3 regions of the Colwellia sp. KS18-150 genome follow, and region 2 is predicted to be linked to each of the others. Evidence: predicted binding sites of a transcription regulator. Region 2 holds the regulator's gene; each other region holds the start of a gene.
What was found. Region 2 encodes FNR, which switches genes on or off when oxygen is low (the NO sensors DNR and NnrR bind a similar motif). Its sites were predicted from a motif close to TTGATCTAGATCAA; they were not measured.
Positions count from the first base shown of each region.

Region 1: a site for FNR is predicted at 4,100-4,113, ahead of ubiT (ubiquinone anaerobic biosynthesis accessory factor UbiT). Genes of this name have one in related genera too.
Region 3: a site for FNR is predicted at 5,312-5,325, ahead of AC27IF_RS17350 (bacteriohemerythrin). Genes of this name have one in related genera too.

Region 1 is NZ_BAAJMC010000007.1:125,385-135,944, forward strand. Features, by position in the region: gene msbA (lipid A export permease/ATP-binding protein MsbA) at 1-1,307, shown strand, start outside; gene lpxK (tetraacyldisaccharide 4'-kinase) at 1,350-2,384, shown strand; gene AC27IF_RS11275 (Trm112 family protein) at 2,406-2,621, shown strand; gene kdsB (3-deoxy-manno-octulosonate cytidylyltransferase) at 2,625-3,443, shown strand; gene ubiT (ubiquinone anaerobic biosynthesis accessory factor UbiT) at 3,440-4,021, opposite strand; gene ubiU (ubiquinone anaerobic biosynthesis protein UbiU) at 4,190-5,185, shown strand; gene AC27IF_RS11295 (U32 family peptidase) at 5,249-6,130, shown strand; gene AC27IF_RS11300 (ribosomal protein uL16 3-hydroxylase) at 6,191-7,342, shown strand; gene AC27IF_RS11305 (pseudouridine synthase) at 7,360-8,073, shown strand; gene AC27IF_RS11310 (isocitrate dehydrogenase) at 8,154-9,161, opposite strand; gene AC27IF_RS11315 (DUF3192 domain-containing protein) at 9,433-9,852, opposite strand; gene xni (flap endonuclease Xni) at 9,930-10,560, opposite strand, start outside.
Region 2 is NZ_BAAJMC010000019.1:9,622-20,181, forward strand. Features, by position in the region: gene uspE (universal stress protein UspE) at 268-1,209, opposite strand; gene fnr (fumarate/nitrate reduction transcriptional regulator Fnr) at 1,375-2,094, opposite strand; gene AC27IF_RS16615 (sulfite exporter TauE/SafE family protein) at 2,141-2,863, opposite strand; gene ccoS (cbb3-type cytochrome oxidase assembly protein CcoS) at 2,860-3,096, opposite strand; gene AC27IF_RS16625 (heavy metal translocating P-type ATPase) at 3,119-5,542, opposite strand; gene AC27IF_RS16630 (FixH family protein) at 5,580-6,074, opposite strand; gene ccoP (cytochrome-c oxidase, cbb3-type subunit III) at 6,258-7,229, opposite strand; gene AC27IF_RS16640 (cbb3-type cytochrome oxidase subunit 3) at 7,222-7,422, opposite strand; gene ccoO (cytochrome-c oxidase, cbb3-type subunit II) at 7,429-8,073, opposite strand; gene ccoN (cytochrome-c oxidase, cbb3-type subunit I) at 8,085-9,509, opposite strand; gene AC27IF_RS16655 (Crp/Fnr family transcriptional regulator) at 9,853-10,560, opposite strand, start outside.
Region 3 is NZ_BAAJMC010000021.1:46,856-57,415, reverse strand. Features, by position in the region: gene AC27IF_RS17375 (cupredoxin domain-containing protein) at 27-335, opposite strand; gene AC27IF_RS17370 (4Fe-4S binding protein) at 351-1,298, opposite strand; gene AC27IF_RS17365 (ethylbenzene dehydrogenase-related protein) at 1,477-2,721, opposite strand; partial or broken gene AC27IF_RS17360 (NapC/NirT family cytochrome c) at 2,725-3,276, opposite strand; gene AC27IF_RS17355 (cytochrome D1 domain-containing protein) at 3,519-5,147, opposite strand; gene AC27IF_RS17350 (bacteriohemerythrin) at 5,443-6,009, shown strand; gene AC27IF_RS17345 (c-type cytochrome) at 6,353-6,745, shown strand; gene AC27IF_RS17340 (cytochrome D1 domain-containing protein) at 6,756-8,003, shown strand; gene ahbB (siroheme decarboxylase subunit beta) at 8,006-9,115, shown strand; gene AC27IF_RS17330 (Lrp/AsnC family transcriptional regulator) at 9,108-9,599, shown strand; gene ahbB (siroheme decarboxylase subunit beta) at 9,574-10,134, shown strand; gene nirJ (heme d1 biosynthesis radical SAM protein NirJ) at 10,160-10,560, shown strand, end outside.

The DNA of each region.
Region 1 (10,560 bases), on a different contig from region 2:
TTGTGCTTGGTTTGATTGGTTTGATGTTTTATATCAGTTGGCAATTATCAGTAATATTTCTACTTATAACGCCGTTGATTGCCATTATTGTTAGTATAGTTTCAAAGCGCTTTCGTAAAGTCAGTAAGAATATTCAAGGGGCGATGGGCGAGGTGACTACCGCGGCAGAGCAAACTTTTAATGGTCATAAAGTAGTGCTTACTTTCGGTGGACAAAAACAAGAATTTAAACGTTTTGAACAAATCAATAAAAACAATCGTCAGCAACGGATGAAGTTAGTCGCGACCAAGGCTGGCAGTGTACCGGTAATACAAATCATAGCCTCTTTTGCCTTAGCCTTTGTCTTCTATGCTGTAAACTCCGAAAGTTTACGAGACAGTATTTCTGCGGGCAGTTTTGTCAGTGTTATTACTTATATGACCATGTTGTTAAGACCATTAAAAATGCTAACTAATGTTAACAGCGAGTTTCAAAAAGGTATGGCAGCTTGTGTGAGTATATTTTCAGTGTTAGATCAAGAAAAAGAAAAAGATACAGGTACAGAGCATATTAGTAAAGCTAGAGGCGAGATAGCCTTTAAAAATGTTAACTTCTCCTACGACTATCAAGTCAATAGTAAAGAAAATAACTGGGCACTTGAGGGTATTTCATTTGATTTAAGCCCAGGTGAAACCCTCGCCTTTGTTGGGCGCTCTGGTAGTGGCAAATCAACGGCTAGCTCACTTTTATTGCGCTTTTATGATGCCAGTGAAGGTGAGGTGTTAATTGATGGTATTAATATAGAGCATTATCATTTAAAAGACTTACGTCACCAGTTTGCCTACGTTTCTCAACAAGTGGTGCTTTTTAACGATACCTTAGCTAACAATATTGCTTATGGTAACCCAGAGGCAAGTAAAGATGACATTATTGCGGCAGCGAAAAGTGCTCATGTGATGGAATTTGCACAACAAATGGCACAAGGATTAGAAACCAATATCGGTGAAAATGGTGCTTTACTTTCGGGTGGTCAACGACAGCGAGTTGCGATTGCTCGTGCACTGTTATGTGATGCACCATTTCTAATTCTAGATGAAGCCACAAGCGCTTTAGATACTGAGTCTGAGCGTCATATTCAAGATGCTTTACAAACGCTACAGAAAAACCGTACTTCTATTGTTATTGCTCATCGCTTATCAACTATTGAAAGCGCAGATAAAATTATCGTGATGGAGCAGGGCAAAATTGTTGAACAAGGTACTCATCAATCGTTACTTGATGAAAATGGTGCTTATGCCCAGTTACATAGTTTTCAATTTGAGCAATAACGTTATGAGTTTTATCTCATCAGATATTAAAGTAGAGCAATTGTGCGATTAATTGAAAAAGTATGGTTTAGCGGCCATCACGCTAAATATTGGCTTGTCCCTTTATTGATGCCATTTACCGTATTGTTCTACTTAGTTAGTTTACTCAGAAGGACAGCTTTTCGTTGCGGACTAAAAAAGTCTTATCACATAGCTAAGCCCGTCATAGTTGTCGGCAACATTGGTGTAGGTGGGAATGGTAAAACGCCAGTCGTTGTACATTTAGTTGAGTTATGTAAAAAGCTTGGGCTAAAGCCTGGTGTTATATCTAGAGGATATGGCGGTAACGCAAGCGCTTATCCTTATTTACTTGATGATAGTAGCACTTCTGAACAGGCTGGCGATGAGCCAATACTTATTTATCAGCGTTGTCAGATCCCCGTAGTTGTTGGACCCGATCGTGTTGCCAATGCGAACAGTTTAGTTTTGCAAGACTGTGATATTATTATTAGTGATGATGGCTTACAGCATTATCGATTGCAACGAGATATAGAGATCATTGTTATTGATGGCAAACGTTTATTTGGTAATGGCTTATTATTACCTTCAGGACCGCTTAGAGAAGGGCAATGGCGTTTATCACAAGCTGACATACTCATTTATAATGGTAGCCAACCTCAGTCGCGGGATAAGTTAACCAGTCAGCCTTCACTTTTGATGAAGCTTTTGGCAACAGAGGTTATCAATGTTAAAACCGCAGAGACAAAACCATTAAACAGTTTTTTACTGCAGTGGCAAAGTGTTAATGCCGTAGCTGGTATTGGCGATCCTAAGCGTTTTTTTGATACCTTATCAATACTTGGTTTTACGTTATCCAAGCAACAAGGGTTTATTGATCACAAAGCGTTTACGCTTGATGATTTTTATCAGTTTAAAAATGACTTACCGCTATTAATGACAGAGAAAGATGCGGTAAAATGTCAATCCTTTGCACAAGATAACTGGTGGTACTTACCCGTAAATGCTCATTTTTCAGAGCAAGATGAACAAGCATTAATGGCATGTTTACAAAAGGTTTTACCCAACACAACAACATAATATAACTATAGAGAACTAATCATGGCTTTTGATACCAAATTGATGGAAATACTGGCATGTCCAGTATGTAAAGGAAAACTAGACTATGACAAAGCAGCGCAAGAGCTTATTTGTAAATTTGATAAGCTTGCTTATACCATAGATCAAGATATCCCTGTGTTGTTAGAAAATGAAGCTAGAAGTATCGCTGAAGACAGCTCAGAACAGACTAATGCGAATATTGAGCAGGATCAGTAATCAATGACTATAGCCACTAAACCTACTGAAAATAACAACGCCTTTATTGTTGTGATCCCTGCTCGCTATCAATCCTCAAGACTACCGGGTAAAGTGTTAGCTGATATCGGTGGCAAGCCGATGATCCAGTGGGTAGTTGAAAAAGCATTATTAAGTGGTGCGAGTAAAGTGATTGTGGCTACAGATAACGATGAAGTTGAGCAAGTAGTCAAAGGCTTTGGTGGCGAGGTTTGTAAAACACGCGCGGATCATCAATCTGGCACCGAGCGTTTAGCCGAAGTCATGGAGCAATATCAATTTAATGACGATGAGATTATTGTTAACGTTCAAGGAGATGAGCCATTTATTCCCCCTGAAAATATTGCTCAGGTTGCTGATAATTTAGCGGCGCAAGACAATAGTAGCCAAGGTAAGCTTGCTCGAATGTCGACTTTAGCGATAAATATTGATTCGGTTACAGAGGCATTTAATGCCAATGCAGTAAAAGTGCTCACCGATAAAGATGGTTATGCTCTTTACTTTAGTCGAGCAACAATTCCTTATGATAGAGAAAGGTACTTAGGTAATAATAATATTAATGCTATTGGTGATTTTTATTTACGTCATGTTGGAATTTATGCCTACCGAGCAGGTTTTATTAAAGATTATGTCAACTGGCCTACTAGCCAATTAGAGCAAATTGAAGCGCTTGAGCAACTAAGAGTACTTTATCAAGGAGAGCATATTCATGTTGAGGTTGCTAAAAGTAATGTTCCTGTTGAGGGCGTTGATACACCTGAAGATCTTGCCAAAGCAAGAGAGTACGCAGCAACACTTAATTAATTATCTCTTCGCGCTAACTCATCACGAGTATTTTGTATAAGGTTAGCGCTAAATTGCACCAAAGAATGAACACTACTGGGTAATTGTTCAATATCTATAGCATCAATTAAGTTTTTTACCTCTAATCCTAGCTCTGTATCTCCTTCAACTTTTAAACGCCTTTGAAAAAATAAGGTGTCAGGATCTTGTTTTCTTCCGGCAATAAGTATCAAATCATCGCCTGTTGCATTAAAGCTGACATCTTCATTATGACTGTTTTCTTGCATTTCCTTCTTTGAAGCCATCACTAATTTATTGTTATTAAAACTTAACCACCAGGTTAATTCTAAATCTGTGATGGCAATTTTTAACCATTTATCTTGAAGAAACTCAAAATCCCCGTCTTCAAGTGCTTCTTGAAAAACAGATGACAATGCAGAGAGTAATAATGACTTTTGAGCTTTGTAGGGTAAGAACTTTAAGCTAGGCCTTAATAACATAGGCATTGTTGATACTAAGCGACTTCGCACCTGTAGCGGAAATTTTTCAATTGCTGTAGCTGGCAGAAGAGTATGTTGGTTAGATAAGAAATTAAACAATGTTCTTCTCAGTGGTTATTAAAGTTAAGTTAGTCTAGCACTGACGTGAGAGCGGTCACTGTACCAGATCAAACTTTCTTAATGTATATCAATAAATGTTTGCGCATATCCACCTAGACTATCTGGAAAATTCTTACTTTTCTATTTCTAGATGCTTGGGAGCACTAAGTGGAGTTATTGTGTCCAGCGGGTAATTTACCTGCTTTAAAAACAGCGATAAATAATGGTGCCGATGCTGTGTATATTGGCCTTAAAGATGATACTAATGCGAGGCATTTTGCGGGGCTTAACTTTAATGACGGTAAATTAGCAAAAGCTGCTGATTATGTGCATGACCGAGGGAAAAAACTTCATGTTGCTATAAACACTTTTGCACATGCTAATGGCGAAGAGCGTTGGAAAAAGGCGGTTGATGATGCCGTATCCATTGGAACTGATGCATTAATTATTGCTGATTTAGGTGTGCTAGATTATGCCGCCTCGACATATCCTGATGTAGAGCGACATGTGTCTGTGCAAGCCTCCACTACCAACCTAGAGGCGATTAAATTTTTTCATAATAATTTTGATGTGCAACGTGTTGTCTTACCACGTGTTCTTTCGGTTCAACAAGTACGTCAGCTCGCTAAATCTAGCCCAGTCCCATTAGAAGTTTTTGCTTTTGGAAGCTTATGCATTATGGCTGAAGGGCGCTGTTATTTATCGTCTTACATGACAGGCGAATCACCCAATACTGTTGGCGCTTGCTCTCCTGCTAAATATGTTCGCTGGCAAGAAACGTCACAAGGCTTAGAATCTCGCTTAAATAACGTGTTAATTGATAGGTATCAAGCGCATGAAAATGCCGGTTATCCTACTCTTTGTAAAGGACGTTTTGATGTTGATGGTGATGTTTACCATGCTTTAGAAGAGCCCACCAGCTTAAATACGTTAGAGCTTATTCCTGAGTTAATGGCGATGGGAATAGTGTCAGTAAAAATAGAAGGCAGACAGCGCAGCCCCGCTTATGTGGAGCAGGTGACAAAAACATGGAGAATGGCTTTAGACCGATATAAACAAAATCCACAGGGCTATGCGGTAGAAGGCAGTTGGATGCAAACATTGACTAATTTATCAGAAGGTAGCCAGACAACGCTAGGTGCCTATCATAGAAAATGGCAATAAATTCCTCCCATTGCACACTCTTTATCAAATAAGGCATCGCTAACATTAAATTTAGGAAAACTTATGAAATTCTCACTTGGACCTAATCTATTCTTTTGGCCAAAAAATGATGTAGAAAAATTTTATCAACAAGCAAAAAACTCTAGTGCAGATATTATCTATTTGGGGGAAACTGTTTGTTCAAAAAGGCGTGAATTAAGAGCCAAAGATTGGTTGATGCTAGGGCGAGAATTAGCACAAAATACAGATAAACAAATTGTAATATCAACCATGACATTGCTTGAATCGCCAGCAGAGCTTATGACGATGAAAAAGCTTTGCGACAATGGAGACTTACTCATAGAAGCTAATGATTTAAGTGCTGTACAAATAATGAGTGATTTAAACTTGCAGTTTGTCGTGGGGCCTGCGATCAACTGTTACAACCTTTCTACTTTAAAATTACTTATCAAGCAGGGTATGATGCGCTGGTTAATGCCAGTCGAACTTTCAGGAGATTGGTTAAAAACAATATTAACTCAAGCACAAAATGAAGGAATACGGGATAGGTTTGAATGTGAAGTGTTTTCGTGGGGCTACTTACCGCTTGCATACTCCGCTCGATGTTTCACTGCTCGCTCAGAAGATCGAGCCAAAGATGATTGTCAATATTGTTGCATTAACTATCCTCAAGGACGAATAATGAATTCTCGTGAAGGTGAGCAAGTTTTTGTGCTTAATGGGATTCAAACTATGTCTGCTTACCAGTATAATCTCATTAACGAAGTGAATCAGCTAAATGACATGGGTGTTGATGTAATTCGCATTAGTAGCGATAGTGAACAAGCCTTTAGTCAATTAGATAAATTTAAACAGCAATTAGTAACGCCGCAAAAGTACACATTGGATGATGTGAAAGAATGCAATGGTTTCTGGCATAAAATTGCTGGTATGTCGGTGGCATGAAACAGTAAGTAGTTACCTTTACCCTAGCGTAGCTGTGCTGCCATTATAAAAGAGAATAATATGTATACCCTAGATTTAAACCAACTGAGTGCGAACGAATTCTTAACGAAGTATTGGCAAAAAAAGCCAGTTGTAATTCGTCAAGGTTTTAAGGACTTTCAAGATCCTATTTCTATCGATGAATTTGCCGGTATTGCGATGGAAGAGTCTGTACAATCTCGATTGATATCCAAAAAGGATGGTCAATGGCAAGCTGAGTTTGGTCCATTTGAAAGTTATGATCACCTAGGCTCTCGAGATTGGTCATTGGTGATCCAAGCACTTGATAATTTTTCAGAAGAAGCGGCGGAGTTGATTGAGCCTTTTCGTTTTTTACCTCATTGGCGCTTAGATGACTTAATGGCAAGTTTTGCTACTGAAGGTGGTAGTGTTGGTCCACATGTAGATAACTATGATGTGTTTATTTGCCAAGGCTCAGGAAAGCGTCATTGGCGAGTAGGGGATAATAGTCAACAAGCTGAAGTGATTGCTCATGAAGCGCTATTACATGTAGAGCCTTTTGAAGCCATTATTGATGTCGATCTCGAGCCAGGCGATATCTTATATATCCCACCAGGTTTTCCTCATGAAGGAGTAGCATTAGAAGCATCGATGAGTTTCTCTATTGGCTTTCGAGCTAATTCAGCCATCAATTTATTAAGTGGCTTTGCAGATCATCTTATTGATCATGATTTAGGTACTCAGTTGCTTGAAGACCCAACTAGGCAGAGCACTACCCATAGCGGAGAGGTGACGAGCTCTGATTTGTCCAATATTAAACAGCAACTGCAAAATCTTTTAGATGATGACGCGGTATTTAATCACTTTGTCGGTAACTTTTTAACGAATGCTAAACATGAGCTAGATTTAATGCCTAGTGAAGAGCCTTTTACTCATGACGAAGTTCGTGAGTTATTATCTATCCATGGCATTAAACGCTTAGGTGGTTTACGAGCTTTTTATTTTGAAGATACCATTGAGCAAGGCATATGCTATATCAATGGCGAGCAAGTTAATTTTGCCAGTGAAATTGCACCTGTTATCAAGACACTTTGTGACAATGTCGTTGTTATGCCTGAAGCATTATCTCAGTGGCGTGAAAATGAGAGTTTTGTTGCTCTGATGACTGATTTATTGGATCAAGGTTATTGGTTTTGGGTTGAAGCACAATAGCATTAGTAGGAATTACCATGCGTCTCGATAAATTTATTTGCAAAAGTACTGAACTCACCCGAAATGAAGCTAAAAAGCTACTTAAAGGTGGTGAAGTTCGTGTCAATGGTGAGGTTGCTAAAGATCCTGCTATGCAAGTACATGAAAATAATAGTATTACTGTAGATGGTAATGAGTTGACGGCAAGAACTTCTCGTTACTATATGTTGCATAAGGTTGTTGATTCAATTTGTTCAAATGTGGATGAAGTATACCCTTCGGTGTTACATTTTTTAGAAGTTGATAAAGCGTTTGATTTACATATTGCAGGTCGCCTTGATGCTGATACTACAGGATTAGTATTAATAACTGATGATGGTCGTTGGTCACATAATGTTATTTCCCCTAAAAAGGACTGTAAAAAAACTTACCGAGTATGGTTAAGGGACGTGATAGATAATAGTAAAGCTGATGAGTTAATTGAACACTTTAAACAAGGTATTCAATTACAAGGAGAATCATCATTAACACGTCCTGCTATATTGGAATTAGTTACCGATACTGATGTTGAGAATGAAGTCTTATTAACGATTACAGAAGGCAAGTATCACCAAGTTAAGCGTATGTTTGCTGCCGTGGGAAATAGAGTTGTAGGTTTACATAGAGAACAAATTGGTGAGATCAAACTGGCAGATCTACCGCCAGGTGATTGGCGACCATTAACGTCACAAGAAGTGGCCTTGTTTAGCTAACTAGTCGACTAAGGCTAACTATTCAAATAAAAATGGCAAGAAGCACTTTGAGCGCATCTTGCCATTGATTTAGTTAATGACTATAGTCTTTCAAGTAAAGCTTCAGTGAAATCAGTGGTACCGTGTGTACCACCAAGATCGGCTGTTGTACGATCGCCACTGGCAATAACGTCAATTAAAGCATTTCTAATTTTCTCAGCTTTGTCAGCCATTTCTAAATATTCAAGCATTTGTAATGAAGCTAAAATAACAGAAGTAGGGTTAGCTAAGTTTTTACCGGCAATATCAGGTGCACTACCGTGAACAGCTTCAAAAATTGCACAGTCTTCACCAATGTTTGCACCAGGAGCCATGCCTAAGCCGCCGACTAGGCCAGCACAAAGATCAGATAAAATATCACCAAATAAGTTGGTCGTTACAATAACGTCAAACTGCTCAGGCTTCATCACTAATTGCATACAGCAATTATCAACAATCATTTCTGTTGATTCAATCTCAGGGTAACGCTCAGCTACTTCACGAGCAACTTTTAAGAATAAACCTGAGGTTGATTTTAAGATGTTTGCTTTATGTACCGCAGTCACTTTTTTACGACCTTCTTTGCGAGCAGTTTCATAAGCAAAAGTTAATATCTTTTCAGCACCTTCACGAGTAATGATACTCATAGCTTCAGCTTGTGTACCGTCTTCTGAAGTTACTTGGCCTGCACCAGAGTACATACCTTGAGTATTTTCACGTACGGTTAAAATATCGATATTCTCATAACGAGCTTTAGTGCCTTTAAAAGAAAGAACCGGGCGTAAGTTTGCATATAATTTAAATTGCTTTCTTAACGTGACATTAATAGAGGTAAAACCTTCACCAACTGGGGTTGTTAATGGGCCTTTTAAGGTTATTTTGTTTTTTTCTATTAAGTCCATGGTTTCTTGAGGAACTAATTCACCATGGTTTTCTAGCGCTGTTAAACCAGCATCGGCAAACTCATAATTAAAATTACATCCTGCTTTGTCTAATACCTTTATGGCAGCATCGATAATGCTTGGGCCTATGCCGTCGCCTGGGATCACAGTGATAGTTTGTTGAGTCATTTTTATACCTTGTAATATATGTAGGGTAACCTGCCAAAATTGGCTTGTTTGAATGAGTAAAGCCAGCGTAAGTGTGAGTAAAATATCCAGCCAAAAGCGCAAACGCTAACATAGTCGATACTAAGTGGTCTGCTTAGTCGATTTATGGAGCGCTTTATACCATGTACAAACTATGTTTGCGAGTTTGAAAGTTTTACAGATAACTTTTATTTACTGTAGTTTATCACTTAATAGTAGGTGGAAATGTGAGTTGCATCAAGGTGACTTTAGTCTATAGTGGTGATGCTTTATTTCCTGTTTGATGACTATCGATGATGCCCCAGTTTTTTGGGTAATTATCGCCTAGTCCAATTTCTTTAAGAACACCGTTTACAAATAATAAGAAAGTACATTCGTCTTGTGTCGTAATACCATCGGATTTTACGTGTTGAGTTCGGTAAAACATAACTTGAAAATTATCGTTTGCCACTTTTTTGGCTTCAGTGATATCTGGGCTGCCAAGCTGATTAATGGCTTGTTCAAAGGTAAATTGTTCAAGTTGTAATTTTGCAATAAATTGACGGTTGTATGCCTCTCTATCTTCCCATGCCATTTTATCAGGACTATCATCATAGAAAACAAATACTAAAACGACAAAAACTCCATAAGCTGCAAGCGCAAGAAGGATACGAGAAATAACTTTTTTGTTCATTGAATGTCTCTAAAAATTAAGTGCTAATTATACCACTAAGAATAATAACGAGTTACGAGTAAAGTTTAAAGTATTAGTTACTGTTGTTCATAGGTTTCACAAGGTGATGAGGCTGTAATTGATTCTTCAGTACAACTCTCTTTTAAGCGTATATCCTTTAAATTGAAACCTAACGGAATATCTTGCTTAAAAGTCAGTAATTTCCTAGATAATGATATTTGCTCTTCACTTTCTTCTAGTTTTACCTTAATCGCTGGTTTTATTTCATCACTATTTACTATCGCATTTAAGGAGCCGTATTGATTTAATAAACTGGCTGCAGTGATTTGTCCTATGCCAGCAACACCAGGGATTTTATTGGTGTTGTCGCCTGTCAGAGTCCATAAATCAATAAGTTGTGACGGTTTTACATCAAATTTATTTTTTATATGTTCTTCATCCAGATAACGACGGTTGAAATAGTCATAAACACGAATATTGGCACTTAATAGCGAAAGAAAGCCTTTGTCCGTCGAGATAATGGTAACGTTTTTATTGTGCAGCGCCATTTTGGTTGCCAAAGTGGCGATGAGATCGTCTGCTTCATCTTCTTCAGAAACTAATGAGTCTACACCATGCTGCATAAAAGCATCTTGAATTGTACTTAATTCATTGGCTAAATGTGCAGGCATTTTCTTGCGGCCTTTTTTGTAGTCAGGGTATAACTTA
Region 2 (10,560 bases):
GTTAAAACGGTTTAATTTCGCCGCGCATTATAGGTTTTTTAGCGCTTTAAAGCTATAAGGCAGAGGTAACAAACTAGGGTCTGTTGAACTTTAAGTTTATCACTCTGTTTCGCTTGAAAAAGAGTGACGATTTTTCAGTAGAGCCTAATGGTTTATGGCTTACTTTAACCTAACTCCGTTAAAAACCGTCAAAGCACAATGATTACATTGCACTCTTCTCGCCTTGTTATCTTAAAAATTAGCTAATAACTATTTCAATATGTTGATTTACTGTAATGGTGATACATAGCCATCGGGTTTTAGAGCGAGAACGTCACAATTAAGTTGGTCAATTACATGCTCTGCTGTATTTCCTATTAGAGCGGCTGAAATACCTGTTCTACCGACAGTACCAAGAATGACCAACTCTGCATCCACTTTTTCTGCGACTTGCTCTATAACTGTCTCAGGTAAGCCTTCTTCAACATGAGTATTAAGAACACTAATATCAAATTTATTAGCATGAGTGATCATCGCTTGTTGATGATGCTTTAACATGGTGTCATTGTATTCTGTGGAATTAAACTCAGGTATTTCAATGGCGATATTTACCGGGGTACCTGGAAATGAATTTACTAAATGAACATTGCCTTGAACAATTGAAGCTAACTGTTTGGCTTCCTCAGTAATTTTAATATTAAGTGAGCGGTGTTCAGATTCATCACTACCAACATTTAGTGCTGCAATTATATTACCATTTTCAGGCCAAGCGTGATCTTTAACTAATAACACTGGGCAAGGGCATTTTCGTAAAATATGCCAATCTGTTGGGGTAAAAATCACAGACTTTAATTTGTCATGTAAGTGTGTTCCTTTGATGACAATATCATAATCATGTTCTATGACTTGCTCTACGATAGCTTCGAAAGGGCGGTTATGCCAAACCACTTGACAATTTATGTCCATATCACCTTTTAAACTATTAACAATATTTTCTAGCCATGATTTTTTATCTTTGATTACTGACTGACACATAACGTCACGTTCTTCGCTTGATAAAATAGTGGTCATTTCATAAGAAAAATCAAAAATAGTTAAAAAAGCACAAACTTCTACATTGGTATCAGTTTTGGCTTTAATACTAGCGGCTAATTCTATTGCTCTTTTTAGTGCTTTTTGATCTTCCGTTGTCGGATCGATAACGGCGAGGATTTTTTGATATGTTTGCATGATTAATCTCACTTTTATAAATTAACAATATAACCATTAAAAGAACATAGTTAATTTATAGCAAATGTATGAAATTAATGCTTGTTTTAAATCAATTTATTTGGAAGTTTACGGGTCACGATAAATGATTTTATCGCGACAATAACCCTTAAACTTTGTAGCGGATTAAGACTCAGCGCAATCAATTAATGCATCAATATCTAAAATAGAAATTAATTTACCATCAACATTGATTAAGCCATTTTTATGAAAACGATTTAACAACCGACTGATTGTTTCAACCGTTAAACCAATATAGTTACCTATATCGCTTCGAGTCATTGTTAGTCTAAATTCACTGGCGGATAAACCACGGTCATGATAACGATCGCTTAATGTAACCAAAAATGTTGCTACACGTTGCTCGGCATTTTTTCGGTTTAACAGGGTGAGCATTTCTTGATCAGTGCGAATTTCATTACTCATTAAGCGTAAAACTTGCTTCTTAAGTTTTGGCATAGTGTTAGACAGTTTGTCTAAATTATTATAAGGAATTTCACACACCATTGATGTCTCAAGTGCTTGAGCAAAACTTTTATGCTCAGCATCAGCTATTGCGTCAAATCCTAATAAGTCCCCCGCTAGATGAAAGCCAGTGATTTGCTCTTCACCTTGCTCGTTAACAGTATAGGTTTTAAATGTTCCTGAGCGAATAGCATATAGTGCGTGCATATCTTGGCCATCGGTAAATATTTTATCGCCTTTGTGGATAGGGCGTTTACGATCAATAATATTGTCGAGAGTATTAAGCTCTTGATCGTTTAGCGTAAAAGGCAAACAAAGCTCACTAATACTACAGTTTTGACATTTGATATGTTGTGCGCTTGGGCAACTATTGTTCGACATACATTACTCGATTATTTACATAGCTTCTTAGGACAAATCTATGGTATTAGAACACCTGTCTAGATGCAAGAAGTAAACTATAAATACCAAAGGTAATTAATATTAATGCCATTGTTTTTCGTAACTTAGCATTGGCTAATAAATGCTTAACACTACCGAAACTAAAAGAGAGTGTTAATAGCGCTGGCAAGGTTCCTAAGCCGAAAAAAAACATAATGCTTGCCCCTGTTACCAAACTACCGCTCGCTAATGCCCAAGTTAGGGTTGAATAAACTAGGCCACAAGGTAGCCAGCCCCAGATAGCGCCTAAAGAGAATGCTTTACTCGGAGTACTGACAGGAATAACATTTTTAGCCAAAGGAGAAATGTACTTCCATAATCCCTTTCCTAAAGCTTCAATGCGATTTATCCACATTAACCATTGCCCTAAATATAACCCTAATAAAATAAGAAAAATGGCTGAAATGATACGTAAGCTTGCCAGTGGCATACCGATATTTTTTGCAGCAATTGAGCCAGTAAAGCCAACGATAGCGCCAATAATACTGTATGAAGCAATACGGCCAATATTATAAGCAAAAATTAAGCTTAATTTGTTTACTTGATTATGAGTCTGCTCTTGGCCATTAACAGGGATCTGTTGATTATTAGCATGCTTAGGCTGAGGAAGTGCAGATGTTAACATGGTAGTTATACCACCACACATGGCAATACAATGACCAGAGCCAAGTAAACCTATGATAAATGCCGAGAGAATATCAATATTCATTTATTGTCTTGTTCAGGAGCTTGAGTAGTTTTTATTTCTTTTGCATCAACTTCTGATTGAGTGTTCTGATTAACTTCGATAGATTCTTGGTTTTCATTTTCATCGAAAAGAATGCTCATGCCTTGCTTTTCGAGATCATCAAATTGCTCTGTTTTTACTGCCCAAAAGAACAAATAGATACCAAGGACAGTAAGTAATACAGCGATAGGGATTAATATGTATATTATGCTCATCTTTTACTCTTTTGTTGAGTGACTACTTTTTTAGTAAACGTAGTGAGTTGGTGATCACTAAAATCGAGCTTGCAGACATTCCTATAACCGCCATGTAAGGGGTTATAAATCCAGCAACGGCTAATGGTAATACAATGGCATTATAACCAAAAGCCCATAAGTAATTTTGAAACACGATACGACGTGTTTTTATTGCTACCTTATTTAAGGTGCTAATACTGGAAAGTTTATCATTTAATAAAATGACATCGGCACCGCTTTTGGCAATATCAGTACCGCATCCCATTGCCATGGAAACATGTGCCGCACCAAACACAGGGGAGTCATTAACACCGTCACCTACCATAGCAACTTTTACTGGTTCATGCGCTTGCATTTCCAACAGCTTATTCATTTTATCACTGGCTGAAAGGTCGCCATAACATTGAGTTATTGTTAACTGCTTTGCAATTTTATTACAAGCAATTTGGCTATCACCTGAAAGCATCAGAGTTTGATTATTGATATTTAATGATTTGATTAGTGATGATGCATCATTTCTCACTTGATCTACTAAGAAAAAAGCAGCGATAAGCACACCCTCACAAAGTAAAACACAACTTGCAGATTGGATGTCTTCATCAAACTCATCTAATTGCCAGCTTGGTTTACCTATACTGTACTCTTGATTATTAATAACGCCACTCACCCCTTTGCCTGATTCAACTCTTACTTGGCTTGTTTGCAGTGAGTAATCACGGTAAGGACTAAAAGGCTTAGCTAAAGGATGTTCAGAGTGAGATTCTAATGCGGCAGCAATCGCTAATACTTCCTGCTTGTTGAATCTATTTTCATTGGCAATGCTTACCTGTTCAATGACAAACTCACCAGTGGTTAATGTACCGGTTTTATCAAAAGCGAAACAATTAATCTGTGGCATAGTTTCCATAACATGTGCTGATTTTATCATGATACCATCACGGTTTAAGCGTGTAGTCGCACAAGTTAATGCGGTAGGAGTAGCTAAAGAAAGGGCACAAGGACAAGTAGCAACGAGCACAGATAAAGTGATCCAAAAAGCTTCTTCAGGTAAATGTTGTTGCCAATAAAGTGCTGTACCTATCGCGGTCATTAATATAATGGCGACAAAATATTGTGCGATTTTATCTGATAGTCGAGCAAGCTTTGGCTTATGAGCTTGAGACTGTTCACTTAAACGAATTAGTTGGCTTAAAAAAGATTGGCTATTTTTTTGTTTTACTCTGACTGTTATATTGCTATCGCCATTTATTGTACCGGCAAACACTTTGTCATTAAGGTTTTTACTGACAGGTAATTGCTCACCAGAAAGCATCGCTTCGTTTATATGTGAATGACCATCAATGATAACGCCGTCTGCAGGTACTGTTTCTCCAGGCTTAATTAAAACAATATCCTCAACAATCAGTAACTTGGCTGCTACTAACTCTTCTTTAGTTATGGATTCTAAAAGGAGTGATTGACCGTGACCAATTCTTGTTGCTGTCATTGGCATAAGTTTTAATAAATTGGCAGAAACTTGTGCTGCGTGAGAGCGAGCCCTGAATTCTAAAAACTTTCCAATAAGTAATAGGAAAGTAAACATCGAAACAGACTCAAAATAAACTTCACCTTGCTGAGATATTGTCGCCCATGCACTTGCACTAAATGCTAGTATTATCGCAATGGTGACAGGCACATCCATGGATAGCCTTTTTACTTTTAGGGCACTAATTGCGCCTTTATAAAAAGACAAAGCACCATAAGTAACAATCGGAATAGCTAAAATAAAACTCACCCAACGCAAATATACCTTGTTGTGATCAGACATATCCGCGAAGGCACCAAAATATAAACCTACGGCAATCATCATGATTTGCATCATTAAAATACCGCTGATACCGAGTCTTTTAATAAAGGTTTTACTTATTCTTTTATTACGCTTTTCTACTTCATTGGCTTTAAAGGGTAAGGCTTGATAACCAATTCTATCTATAGCATTGAGGATTTCACTTAAGGCTAATTTATTATCCTGCCATTTTATAGTCGCTCTTTGTGTTGTTGCATTAACATTAATGGCTTCAATACCTATCTTTTTGCTCAGTTGCATTTCAATCAACCAAGCACAAGCAGCACAGTTTATGCCTTCAATACTTAAAATGGCTTCCTTTATTTCTTTATCTTGATAAATAAATTCATCTTGTAATACGGCTTCATCGAGCAGTTGATTTTTTTGCAACTGCTCAGGCACAAGCTCTGCGCCTTTATGAGCAGGCTCAGTTCTTACAGCATAATATTGCGTTAAATTGTTATCTACAATGGTTTGAGCAACAGCTTGACAACCAATACAGCACATGGGCTGTAGGTTGTTGTTTATGTTTACATTTAAATTGATTCCAGTGGGGATTAATTCATCACAATGAAAACAATTTCTTGTTACTATCGTCATAGAAATATTTAACTAAGCTAACATTAATGGCAAAGCATTAACGTGCTTTGGTTGGATCTGGAATGATTGCTATGAATTCACTTTGAGGTAAAGCAATGGTTTCTTGAATTTTCCAGCTATTGTCAAAAGGTGTGATAGTTATCTTCCATTTACCAGAAATGTTGTTATCAAAAGTTTGTCTAAAGTGACCGTTTCCATCTGGTGTTAATGCCAGATAAAAGTCATTTTCTTCTAGGGTAGGGTGGTAAAAGTTTACATTCAAGAGTGGGAAAACTTTTTCAATACCAGAAGGTTTTATGATTAGCTCATCATCAGTATATTTTAAGTCGAAACGCATTCCTAATTTTTGAGCATTTTTAACTTTAGAAACCTCTAAGTTAATTGCTTTACCCGTTTTATAATAATCTCCCACCACCAAAGTGTCCGGATCGGTATTAGCAATAATATAGGTGGCAATTCCCGCAACAACTGCGGTAAAAGGAAGAATAAAAACTAACCAAGCCCAAGGCTCACGATACCAAGATGACTTCATAATATGGAAACTACTTTAGGTTATACGAAATTGGCCGCTATTATAGCTTTTTTCTGTACTGGGAGCTAGTTTTGTTAGTAACACAGAGGTAATAAAAAAGGCCAGATAACAATGTGTTACATGGCCTTTGAATTTATTTATTCTCGATGAGGCTTAGCTCATGTTTGAATGATAAATTAACTGCTAATCTTGCGAAAGTGAGTAAACGTAAGCACTGATCACATGTACTTTTTCTTCACCTAAAATATCAGCCCAAGGAGGCATAACACCAGCACGGCCATATCTAATAGATTCTTCAATAGCACGCTGAGAGCCACCATATAACCAAGTGTTATCTGACAAGTTAGGTGCGCCCATTGGTAAACCAAGTGCTAAGCTACCTTGACCTTCTGGTCCATGACAACCTGCACAGATACCAAATTTAGCTTTACCTGCTTTAGCAAGGTCAGCATTGACTGAACGACCACTTAAACTAATCACGTAGGCTGCAACTTCTTTAACGCCTTGCTCGCCGCCTAATGCACTTTCCCAAGCAATCATACCTGTTGCTATACGACCATGCATTATGGTTTCTTTGATTTTTTCTGGGCTGCCGCCATATAACCAATCATTATCGGCTAAGTTAGGGAAACCTGTGGTACCACGAGCATCAGAGCCATGACATTGAGCACAGTTTTGAATGAATAGACGCTGACCAACCTTTAAAGCTTCTGAGTCAGTGGCTAAATCTTCAATAGAGCGAGCAGCATAGGCCGCAAAAATCGGTCCATACTTAGCATCAGCTTGAGCTACTTCACGATCGTATTGTACTAAAACGCCAGAGTCGCTTGCTAGGTACTCTGCTGTTTTCGCTTTTGATTCAGCAATGTTTAAAATACCTTGGTTCGAGCTTTTCCAACCCAGTAAACCAGTCCAGTTGCCTAAACCATACATGGCGATGTAACCAAACGCCCAAATAATGGTTAACAAGAAAAACGTACTCCACCAATTAGGTAAAGGATTATTTAATTCTTCGATACCATCGAAGGTGTGTCCCATAGACTCACCTTCTTCCACACCTGCAAAGTTCTTTAAGCACCAACGTAGTAAAAGAAAACAACCTACTAAAGAGCCAAGGGTAAGAACCCAAACCCATATATTCCAGAAGCTAGACATTATTATTAGTCTCCTGTTTGCTATCTGTTTCAAGATGGCTTTCGCTTTTTTGTGTTTGCTCATCATCTAAAATCGAATTAGCAATTTCATCAAAAGATGCTTTGCGTTTTTTCGAATAAGACCAAATTACTATCACAATAAATAAAGCCAATATAAGGAGGGCAAAAAACCCTCTTAATGTTCCGTAATCCATAAGGTGCTACTTCAATGCATGGCCAAGTGATTGCAAGTAAGCAACCAAGGCACTCATTTCAGTTTTACCCTGTACCGCTTCTTTAGCGCCATCTATTTCTGCTTGTGTATAAAGCGGAATAGCATTGCCGTTTTCATCTTTATGAGAGCGATTGCGAGTTAACCAATTAAACGTTTTAAGCTTTTCGCCTGTATTTTCACCATCAAGGGTGTTTTTGTTTAACCAGTTATATGCAGGCATATTTGATTCAGGAACTACTGAGCGAGGGTCAGTTAGATGAGCGATATGCCAATCATCACTGTAACGACCACCAACACGTGCTAAATCTGGACCTGTACGTTTCGAACCCCATAAAAATGGATGTTCCCATACATGTTCACCAGCAACGCTGTAATGGCCATAACGTTCTGTTTCAGCTCTAAATGGACGAATCATTTGGCTATGACAGTTACTACATCCTTCACGAATATAGATATCACGACCTTCCATTTGTAAGGCAGTATAAGGTTTTAAATTATCAACAGGTGTTGTAGTTTCTTTTTGGAAGAATAAGGGCGTTATTTCTACCAAACCACCGATACTTATTGCGAATATAGTAAATAGAAAGAACAAGCCAACATTCTTTTCAACTTTTTCATGTTTATTTTGCATGTTCGTTCTCCTTAATCTGCTTCAACAGCTTTAAGACTTCCGTCTTTAGCGCCGATTGTTTTAAACATGTTGTAAGCCATTAATACGAAACCAGCAACAACAAGAACACCGCCTAAGAAACGGATAAAGTAGAATGGGTAAGAAGCAGTTAAGCTCTCAACAAAGCTGTAGGTTAGCGTACCGTCAGTATTTACTGCACGCCACATCAACCCTTGCATAACACCCGAAATCCACATCGCAACAATATAAAGAACGATACCGACAGTGTGCATCCAAAAGTGAATGTTAATTAAGCGAATGCTATACATACGGCCTTGATTAAATAACACGGGAATTAGGTGGTATAAAGCACCAATAGAAACCATGGCAACCCAACCTAATGCACCTGAATGAACATGTCCAACAGTCCAGTCAGTGTAGTGAGATAAAGCATTAACTGATTTAATCGCCATCATAGGACCTTCAAAGGTAGACATACCGTAGAAAGAAAGTGACACAATTAAGAAACGTAAAATAGGATCATGGCGAAGCTTATGCCAAGCGCCAGAAAGAGTCATGATACCGTTAATCATACCACCCCAAGATGGAAGGAATAATACAACAGACATAACCATACCTACAGATTGAGCCCAATCAGGAAGCGCTGTGTAATGTAAGTGATGAGGGCCAGCCCAAATATATAACGAAACTAATGCCCAAAAATGAACAATAGATAAACGGTAAGAGTAAACAGGACGTTCTGCTTGTTTAGGAACGAAGTAATACATCATACCTAAGAAACCAGCAGTTAATAAGAAACCAACGGCGTTATGTCCATACCACCACTGCATCATGGCATCAATTGCACCTGAGTATATTGAGTAAGACTTCATGGCTGAAACAGGAATAGCCATTGAGTTACCAAGGTGTAATACCGCGACAGTGATAATAAAACCACCAAAGAACCAGTTAGCTACGTAAATGTGTGATGTTTTACGCTTAACTAATGTGCCAAAAAACACGATAGCATACGAAACCCAGACAATAGTGATTAAGATATCGATTGGCCACTCTAACTCAGCATACTCTTTTGATGTGGTATAACCTAAAGGTAAGGAAATAGCAGCAGCAACAATAACAGCTTGCCAACCCCAAAAAGTGAAGGCCGCTAACTTCCCGCCGAATAATCGAGTCTGACAGGTTCGCTGTACAACGTAGTATGAAGTGGCAAATAAGGCACTTGTACCAAAAGCGAAAATTACCGCATTAGTATGTAGTGGGCGAAGACGAGAATAGGTTAACCAAGGTGTATCGAAATTTAACGCTGGCCAAATTAATTGAGCCGCGATAAGTACACCTACCAGTGTACCAACGATCCCCCAGATTACCGTCATTACAGTAAATTGACGAACAACATCGAAGTTGTAGTCTACTGCTGACGTATTGCTTTGAGTCATGTGATGGATTCCGCAGTGTTATTATTAATAAGAATAGCTACTACCTACTTGATTTAGTAACAAGACGTAAAAATCGAGCGGTATTCATACTATTTCTGTTTGTTTGCTATACAGCAATGATATATGTCACAAAAACGAGCTAAAGGCGCCATATATAAAGCAATTTTACCCTTTGCTCATGATATAAATCAACTGGCTTGATTGTTTATATTTGATTTAGATCAAGTTAAAACATCATTGCCCGTATAAATTGTATGGAAATATGTAAATTCACTGTTATTTAAAATTTCAATAACAAGGTATTACAATTCAGCTTTAGCTAGTTTGAAAGGTAGACTAGTTTTTAGAAATCAGCCAGTTTAGTAAGTTGTTTTATTTCAAGAAGTTGAATTTTTTTTGCTTCTAGTTGAATTAGTTGTTCTTTTTGAAACTTAGAAAAAACACGACTTAACGTTTCTCTTCTTAGCCCCAAAAAGTTAGCGATATCACTACGACTAAACGGTAAGTCTATCGTATCTCGGCTCTGTGTATAATTAGCGCTTCTTTCGAGAATATTTAAAAGAAATGATGCTAATAAGCTATCAGCAGATTTTTTTCCGATATAAGCTTGAACATTACATTGTCGAATGTAACTTTGCCTCGTTAACAGGTCGATAAGGTTTTGTTGAACCTTGGGAATGAGTTCACCGCAGGAAGTCATTTGTTCAACAGAGACTTTACAAACTGAGCTGTTGCTCACTGCGATTGCAGAATAATTATAAGTTTTTAAATAAAGAGCATCTTCACCAATCAATTCACCAGGGAAACGTATTCCAATAATATTTTCTTCGCCACTTGCGGCTTTTTGGCATAATTTGAATGCACCAGAGCTCACAGCGTAAATATCAGTGAGTGGAGTAGATTGCTGAAATAGTGCACAGTTATTGTTAGTAGATATTTTTTTCTGTAAATAGTTTTCAGCTACATTAAGAGACTGTGTTGGGGTATCTACTGTCTGACAAACAGATGTCATTGAACAATCATCACAGTCTACATGCCTGTTGTCGTCATC
Region 3 (10,560 bases), on a different contig from region 2:
TTAGTTGATGCGGATCAATAGATTTTTTATTTGACGGTAACCACACCCTGCATTTTCGGATGTGGGCCACATTCATAAGCAAATTCACCCACATAATCAAAAGTTCGTTGATAAGACTCGTCAGGGAAAAAGTAATCTGGCTCGTCATTATCTAGCTGCTTAAACCAAACATTATGGTACTGGCGCTTTTCAATATTTTTCCAAATAACAGTATCACCTTTGTTAATGGTAACTTGAGCTGGCAGAAATTTTTTCTTATAAATTTCAACCACAACGTCTTTTGCTATGACATTCGTACTTATTAACAAGAGTATGAGTAGAGTAATTTTTTTCATATTTTTAGCCCTGTATTATTTTAATTCCTTAAAAGCTATTTCATTTTTTTTAATCGACCTAACGGCGCGATCAACCTCAGTAGCTTCTGGACCATTCACCCAAGTCAATAAGCTGCCCTGTGGATCATGCTGTTGTGCTTCACTACATGCAGAAATACATTGCACACATTGAGTACATGTAAACTTTGCTCGTTTCATATTTCTGGTGGGTAAACGCATTGGGCAAGCAACATCACAAGGCGCAGAGCCACCTTCAGTTTTTAAGATGCACTCTCGACATGCTTTAGCACGTTTGCGATTGAATTTAACAATTTGCGCTTGATTGTTTGCCATCCAGATCAAGCTTTGAAACAAACCTAAAGCACAGCCATATTTGCAAAATATATGACGTGCAAATAGAAAGTCTAAAGTGAAAACTATAGTGGAAGCGCTAATGAAAATGCTCGAACCAAAACCTAAGTTCCCTGTTACTAAATCAATCAATAATGTTTTCGGATCGAGCAAATAACTAAGTAAACCCACAGACCAAATAAAAGCCATACTGATAGCCGCAATAAAAACAATAAGCCATGGCAAAAAACCTCTACTCGCTTTACTGGCTTTTTCCCATATTGTTACTCGGTTGAGGTATTTCAGCATCAGCTCATTTATGAATTCGACGACTGAAAAATGTGGACAAAGCCAGCCGCAGTAAATTCTCCCAAACTTCCATATTAATGTTGCCGTTATGGCGATAAATGCTATTGCTGGAAGAAGCACTCGAGTAAAGATTTTGATTGCTGCATCAATCGCATTGCCATCGCCGTACAGGATTGGTTCGATAGAAATAGTCCATGCTTGCCCAAAAATAATGAAATGGCCAAGCTCTAGATCAAACCGAAATAGATCAAGTAAAGGAGCAAATAAAAAAAGTAAAAAAAATCCAAGCTTAGTAAGTGCTCGTGATTGTTGCAGCTTCAACAAAGGTGTAACCCTATGTAAGTAGATTAATCCTCATTATAAAAAACTTTATGTTTAGATAAATTAACCTAGATCAGAAAAAAGCCTCTTAACCTACCTTATTTTGGGGGTAAAATAAGGTTAATTAAGAGGCTGGTAATAAATTAATAGATAGCATTAATTTAAAAAACTTTGAGTAAATCTACTGCTTTATGGCATTAATTTCAGCTTGTTCGTTATCAAGTGCTAACTTGTAACCAAAAGATACATGGTGATAACGAGCACTTGAGTAATCATCATGAATAGCAAAGCCAAAGTTATAAACCTTTCCTGGTTCAATACTGACATCACCTGCACTATCTGAGACAAGTTTACGTTTAACCACTACCGACCAAGTGCCATTTTTTAGTGCCGCTTCAACGGTTGCACCTTGACCACCATGCATATCACGTGAAGCTAAGATTTGACCATCTTCTATTTCACCTGTTCCTGATTTATAACGAACAATATCCATAAATTGATCAGCTTCTTGAGCCGCATTAATATCAGCTTCATCTTTGAGCTTATCCCAACCACCTAATGCTTTTCCGCCACGACCTTTTAATTCTAATTTTGTACGAGACTCTTTTAAGTATTTGGTAATTCCCAAGCCAGTGCCCGTATCAAAGTTCAAACGTTTAGCTAAATCGCTACCTTTTAAAGTCTCACCATCGGGTGCAAATGGCATGGAGTTAGCATCTGCGTGACAAGTTCCCCAACAACCTGCTCTATCAGCATATTCTGCATCATCAGTCGCTATCATAAAGGCAAGCTTCATAGGATTTTCAGGATCCATTTTACCGCCGTCAACAAAAGGTACTGGCGCATGTTCACCGTCACTCCAAGAAAATCTTAAGTATAGATTTTCTTCATCATGGGTGGCGTCAATTTGAACATCAATACTGCCACGTTTACCTGGAATAAGGTTGGGCTCTTCAATTTTCTCAGATTCTCCCGTAACAATGTTTTGACCAATATCCGCAATCTCTTCACCATGACATTCAGTACAACGGTCGCCTTTAGTAAACGCTCGTTTTCCGCCATGCTTACGCCCTAATATCCATTCAATTGAAGCTGTACCAGGATAGAATACGCCTATATCTGTTGCGCTCGACTTACCCCAATCCACATCTATATTACTTGCTGACGATGATGATTTTTCTGCTTTCGGTTTTGGCTTAGCACTTGAGCTTTGATTCGCTAATGCTTGAGAGACGGCAGCAGAGATTTGTTGTTCAACCTTCTCTTGCTGTGCGATTTTTTCTGCCTTCACCTGCTCTTTTTCGGCTGCTTCTTTGGCTTCAATTCTTGCTAAACCATCTTTATAAGCTTGCGGTACCTCTCGGATATAATCAGGGTTTGGCGCTTCGAGTTTTTCTAGTTGTTCATCTGATAACTTATCTCGCACATCGTGGTGGGCTATACCTTTATGGCAATCGATACACGTTTGTCCGGTTTCGAAGGCATTTAAATGTTGCTTACGTGCACGCGGTTTTTGAAATTCAGGATTCATTGATTCAAAATTATGACAGTTACGACACTCTCTTGAGTCAGTATCCTTCATGGCCTTCCAAACATTTTGGGCTAAATCAAACCTGTGCTCTTCAAACTTTTCTTTAGTATCTATTTTTCCTGTTAGCCAAAAAAACACTTCTCGAGAAGCTTGGATTTTACGAACAATTTTATGAATCCAAGGTCTAGGCACGTGACAATCAGGACAACCAGCCCTAACTCCGGTACGGTTAGAGTAGTGAATAGTTGGTGTGTACTCTTGATAAACATTAGCTTCCATTTCATGACAGCCAATACAAAATTCGGTAGTGTTTGTTGCTTCCATTGCCGTATTGAAGCCACCCCAAAAGATAATACCAACAACGAAGAAGATGACGGCACCTGAAACGGTAGTACCAAGTATCAGTCGTCTAGACCAAAAACTTGGTTTTGAAAATTTGTTATTAGCCATAGTTAGCTCTCAGTGGGTAATACGTTTATAAATTGTTTTGCTAAGTATTTTCTTAATATCGTTAACAATAAAAAAGCATGACACCTGTCATGCCTTTAATGTTAAATTTGTCGCACTAATTCAAACTAGGGTTTAGCTTGCAGCCACTTCGTTCAAATTCGAGGAGAAAGCGCGGAGTTGACGTTAGTCATGAGCACTTTCGACAACTAAGTTGGACGAAATGGCAATAAGATAACCGTTATTTAAGTTTTGTGGTTCATACGGTTGTACACGTTGAACTTACCTGTTGGGGTAGTTAACCCTTTAATACGGGCAATTTCTTTAAGTGTTTTGGCATCATAAACTACGATTTCACCCGTTGGATTCTTCGCATCTTTACGATTCCAAACAGATACCCAAACTTCGGTACCACCTTTGTTAAATTCCATGTGTAATGCCGCTTTACCAGGCTCTTCTGTTACACGAATGGTTTTAACAATTTCACGTGTTTTCTTATCAAACACTTGCACAGATTGTTGAATCTCTGGCTCAGGATGTTTCAACTGATCAGCCCAAACATAATCTGAGTTTTCATGAGTTCGGATAAATACCCCTGCACCATCAGTTTCCACTTCGTAACAAAGTTTCCATGCTTGATCTGGATGACCGATTGGATCGTTCCCCCAAACAGAGACTAAACCCACACCTAAGTGAGTAGTGCCGCCTACTGGACCACACTTGTGATCTACCCAGTTAGCACCTGGGCCTGGATGCGGTAAACTATCAACTTTGATAATTTTTTCTAATGCTCGCTCTTTTGTATCCACAACAACCATGGCATTAGATGCATTAGCCGCAATTTGGAAGTAACGACCTGAAGGGTCGAAGAAACCATCGTGTAAGAATTCAGCTGAGGCAATTGATGTGATCGTTAAGTTATCTAAATCATCATAGTCAACTTGTAACATTTGACCCGTTTCTTTTACTGCAACAATGAAAGAATTTGTATTTGGCGCAGTATAAATAGCGGCTACACGTGCTTCATTGATGAACTCACCTTTAGTGTTGTAACCACGGGTTGACACCACTTTAAGTGGGTTTAATGTCGCTGCATCCATGATAACGAAATGCGCAGGCCAGTAACCACCTGCAATAACGTATTTTCCGTCACCTGAAACAGCAATATCACGAGCGTCATAAGCCATTTTAGTTTCAGCAACTAACATTTTTTCAGGTTTTTGCCATAAATCGATTTTGTTAACTTTACCGTCACGACCAATGGTGAACCAGAAACGGCCAACATCTTTCGCGTTACCTAATTTATGTTTTTCAGTCCCTTTAATTACGTGTACTGCATAACCGGTATCGATATGTGTAACAATCTTTTTAGTATCGCCATCAACAATTGCCGCAGTACCTGCATCACGTTCGATTACAACAAAGAAGTTTTTCCAATTTAAACCGTGTAATGGTTTAGTTGGGTAATCTTTTTGCGCGACAAATTCTTTAGTATGTGAGCGCATTTGTTCAAGAGACATTTCCGGCGGTACCGGTGGCGTCATTTGAATAAAGGTGGCTAAATTTGCGATTTCTTGTTTACTGAACAAATCATCAAAGTTGTTCATACCGCCTTCAGTACCTAATGAAATAATTTTCTCTAGACGCTTTTGGCCTTTTTTCAGCATATTTTTAGGCTCTAAATTTTTACCTGTTGCACCTTTACGCAACACACCATGACAACCTGCACAGCGTTGAAAGTAGTGTAATTGGGCTTTTTCAAAGTCAGCTTCAGATAAGGTTGGCTCTGCCGCAGAAACTGTCATGCTGAAACCACCAGCAGCCATCCCTATAGCTAAACCAAGCGCTGAAAGACTGTGTTTTATGTTTTTCATCGGTTACTCTCCAGATTTTATTGTATTTACGTGTTAGTACCGTGATAAAGAGTGTTAAATCACAGTCACCAAATGTTTCTAAATGTAACTATCTGCCTATTTCCGTCAAAATTATGTGATTCAGATCAAGTTTTTTTACAAAGATAATTAATGGTGTATTTAACTTGATCGAGGTCAATAAATAGGCAGACATTTACTCGCAGTAGTTAAAATAATCAGAATTATTAAGTAAGCTATATGTTAGAGCACATTTATTAACCCTAGTAATTTTAAGGGTTTAGTAAGAAGGGAAATTATGAACAGTCGCAGCAAGTCCTTTATCTATGCCAGCATTATCGGTTTAATCGTAGTCGCAATATTTCTGGGTTTTTTATCTAGTTTGAGTAATCCAGTTTCTTGGCTACTCATCGCCGTGTTATTTCTTATTCCTGTCTTTTATCGACAAACGGATCAGTTTAAAAAAGTAAAATGGAAAGATGAGTACAGTGTTGGTATTACCCATATCGATGACGACCATAAACAACTCATTAGTTTATTAAATCAATTTACCGTGGCTTATGATCATGCCATGAGTGAAGAATTTGAAAAAAAAGCGTTAAATGAGTTAATTGATTACACCAAATATCATTTTGAGCGCGAAGAAGCGCTGATGCGTGATAATAATTATCCTGATTTTGCAGCTCATCAAGCCAAGCATCATGAGATGATTGCACAGGTGAATACCTTTGTCGCGCTATACAATGAACGAGGACATGAAGCCCTCAATGAAATAAGTGAATACCTAACAGTATGGTTAATTAGTCATATTAACGGTACCGATAAAGAATATAGCCAATATTTAAATAGCCGAGGAATTCATTAACTTTCTTACTCGCTAAATTTCAATAAGAGCAGATTTTAAGCTGCTCTTATACCATTTTCATTAAGATTGTGATCTTGTTTTGCGTAGGAAAAATGATTTAGGGCAAGGCGCTTGATTGAGCAATAGCTGGCTAATCTTTTACCAATATTAATCCCTATAATTCAAATAAGTTACCTCGGTTTGATTTCTGTGCAATTACTGCTCAATTTACACTTTACTGATTTAAATCAATAAACCTTCTTTTATAGAGGTTTTATTATTGAAAGATGATCTCAGGCAACAAAACGCCCTTTCCTTCTCTATACACTTTATTAAAAGCTTCAAACGGCAAGGGATAGTTAATATGAGTTCAGCCATAGGCAAAATTACTTTTGTGGCAGCGGCGTTAGTCGTTATTTTTTTTCTCTTCAACAATCAAAGTTTAGCCACAGAAAATGAGCTATCAGATACTCGAAAGGTTGAGCTTATTCATATTGTTAAACAAGACTGTGGCTCTTGCCATGGTATGACATTAAAGGGGGGATTAGGTCCTGCTTTATTGCTAGAAGACCTTCAAGATAAGCCACTACTCTTTATTCAAAATACTATTCTATACGGCCGTTCAGGCACTGCAATGCCACCATGGAAATCATTACTTTCTGAGCAGGAAGCCTTGTGGATAGCCAAACAGCTAAAACAAGGCAAGGTTACTCAAGTTCAAACACAGAGTCACAAAGCGTTAAATAAGAATAAATAAAGGAACTGACATGAAAAACACTATTTACCAAGTTATTTGTATCGCTGCGCTTAACTTTACCCTAACGGCTTGTAGTAATGACACACAAGCTCTAGTTAACGATAACCAATCAACATTACGAGCAACAGGCGATATGGGGGTGATCATAGAGCGAGCAACCGGACAAGTTCAAATTATTGATCACAGCGACCAAGCAATAGTTAGTGAAGTTGATGGTCTAGGAGATTTATCTCATGCCTCAATCGTTTACTCTCGTGATCAAAGATTCGCTTATGTTTTTGGGCGTGATGGTGGCTTAACTAAAATTGATTTACTCAAAGATAAAATTGCTAAACGTGTTATTCAATCTGGAAACAGTATTGGTGGCGCCATCAGTCAAGATGGAAAATTAGTTGCCGTTTCAAACTACACTCCAGGTGGCGTCAAAGTGTTCAACAGCGACACATTAGCATTAGTCGCCACCATAGACAGCACTATTTTAACCACTAAACCTAAAAATAAAGATGGCAGTCCTGTACGCTCTAAAGTGGTTGGCTTGGTTGATGCGCCTAATAACAAGTTTGTTTTCAGTCTTTTCGATAGTCACGAAATTTGGGTTGCTGACTTTTCAGGTATTGAAAACGATGAGCAAATGAAAATCACCAAGTTCGAAGATATTGGTTTATTCCCTTACGACGCCTTAATCAGCGGGGATGGTCGTTATTATATCGCCGGCTTATTTGGTGAAGACGGCATGGTACTACTCGATTTGTGGCATATTGAAAAAGGGGTAACTCGTATATTAAGTGACTACGGGAAAGGCGAGCAAAAGTTACCTGTTTATAAAATGCCTCACCTTGAAGGATGGGCTATTGCCGGCGACCATGCCTTTGTGCCTGCCGTTGGACAACATAAAGTACTAGTGATCAGCACTAAAACTTGGCAACAAGTGGCAGAAATTCCCGCGCATAGTCAGCCTATTTTTGTTATGGCGCAACCCGATAACAGGCAAGTTTGGGTGAACTTTGCCTACCCTGATAATAATACTATTCAAGTATTTAACACCGAAAATTTTGAGTTAGTAAATACTTTAACCCCAGGGCCTGCAGTACTGCATATGGAATTCACACCTCGCGGTGAACATGTTTGGATGTCAGTAAGAGACAATAACGAAATTCAAATTTACGATACCCAAACACAAACACTACAAAAAACCCTGAAATCCAAAAGCCCCAGCGGCATATTTTTCACGAACCGTGCTCACCAAATAGGCTTGTAATCATGACATATTCAAACAACCTTATCGCAAAAAAGATATGCCCTAGCGGTATTACACAACTTGAGCAATACCTTATTAATAACTTTCAAAAAGGCTTTCCTTTATGTGAACGCCCCTATTTAGCCATAGCCAAACAGCTAAGTAATCCCGGATATCTATTAAGTGAACAAGCTGTATTTTCAGCCCTAACTAGCCTAAGCCAACAAGGTGTGATTTCACGAACTGGGCCAGTCTTTGATCATAAAAAGGCAGGGGCTAGCACGCTAGCAGCGTTAGCTGTCAGTGAGGAAAACCTTGATAAAATTGCCAGTATTGTCAATCAATTTGCTCAGGTTAATCATAATTATGGGCGCAGCTCTCATTATGATACTACCCAATATAATTTATGGTTTGTCGTTACGGCAAGCGACCCTGTCGTCTTACATAATACCTTAACTCGTATTGAGCTTTTAACCGGCTTGGCGGTTTTAGTACTGCCAATGGAAGCTTCATATCATCTAGATTTAGCTTTTGCCATTAATGTAACGGGTCAAGGAAGTCCGGTTATTCATAATCCACAAAGAGTAATACCTGATTCAAAAAAATCAGCTTTGCTGCCATTAACTGATTTTCAAAAAGCGCAGTTACGAAAGTTATTAGAAGCAGGCTTGCCAGAGCAACTACAACCATTTAAGTACATCGCACATGAGATAAGTGCCACACAGTTCCAAGTTTTGTCACAAATAGAAACTTGGCAGAAAACAGGTTTAATACGCCGTTTTGGCTTAGTGATAAAGCACCGTAAATTAGGATTTAATGCCAATGCTATGGTGGTATGGAATATTGATAAACAGTATGTGGATGCTATCGCGGCTGAGCTAGCCAAGCGTGATGAAGTGTCTTTATGTTATCGAAGACCACGTCGCCCTTACTGGCCCTACAACTTATTTTGTATGATCCATGGCACTGATAGAGGCTATGTATTACAGCAAATTAAAGAGCTAACGGAGCAATTATCTCTTCAGTCCATTAAAAAAGATATTCTCTTTAGCGATACCGCCTATAAGCAAAAGGGGGCTTGTTATCAACAAGGTAATAGCTTAGCAATAAATAAAGAGCTAGCTCATGGATAAAGCCAGCAACACAGCAGTGAGTGAATTATTGGCCCTTGATAAAGCACTAATAAATTTATTACAAAAAGGCTTACCTGTATGCCTTAGACCTTTTGACGATGTCGCAAACACATTAAATTCACAAGGGTTTGATACTAATGAACAAGAGGTGATTAAACACTTACAAGATTTACGAACCAGTAAAGTCTTAACTCGTTTTGGTCCTATGTTTGACGCCGCATGTCTTGGTGGAGCCTTCACGCTAGCCGCACTTGCCGTACCAGAAGAAGACTTCGAGCAAGTTACCGAACAAGTGAATAGTTTTGAGCAAATTGCCCACAATTATCGCCGCGATCATACCTTTAATATGTGGTTTGTCATTGCAACAGAGTCCCAACAAGAGATTGAGCAAGTAATTGCTGATATCGAAGCAAAAACACAATTACCTGTACTTAACACCCCAAAATTGGAGGAGTTCTATGTCGGCCTCTACTTACCCGTCTAAAGCATTAACTTCGTTAGAAAGACAATACATTTTAGCTACTCAGCAAGGGTTACCTATAGTTGAACGCCCCTATGATGTGATTGCCGAGAAACTAGGTATCACAGTTGAGCAGGTACTTGAACTTACTAAAGATTTACAACAGCGTGGCATTATTCGCCGTGTAGCCGCAGTGCCGAATCACTATAAAATAGGCTATAAATTCAATGGTATGACAGTTTGGGACATCGCTGATGATAAAATTCAAACTATTGGTAAGCGTATTGGTCAATTGCCTTTTGTCAGTCACTGCTATCAAAGACCTCGCCACCTTCCTCATTGGCAATACAACTTATTTGCCATGGTTCATGGTAAAAATCAGCAAGAGATTCAAAAGTACAGGAGCCAGATCAAAGAAATGGTAAATGATGCCTTAATGCACCGTAGTCATGATTCAGGTCAAGGTAGTGTAATTAAAAGTAATGATATGTTAACCAGCACACAAATACTGAAAAAAACGGGTTTACGACTTAAAAACAAGTCAAATAGTCTTGATTGAATACCGTTAAGGGAGCATGAGTATTATGTTTAGAATTTCACAACTGTTAACAACCTTACATAATGATTTAACCGAATTTAAACCGGTCAAAGCCACACGGAAAATGCCTGGTCCTGTGGTTATTTGGAATTTGATTCGTCGTTGTAATTTACGCTGTAAGCATTGCTATTCAACATCACTAGATATCGACTTTAAGGATGAACTCACTACTGAGCAAATTAAAGCCACTATTGATGATTTAAAAGTGGCTCAAGTACCGGTATTAATTTTATCAGGCGGCGAGCCTTTACTGCGTCCTGACATTTTTGAAATAACCGCCTATGCCAAAGCCAAGGGATTTTATGTGGCGCTATCTACCAATGGCACCTTAATAAATGAATCAAACATAGCGCAAATTAAAGCTGCTGATTATCAATATGTAGGTAT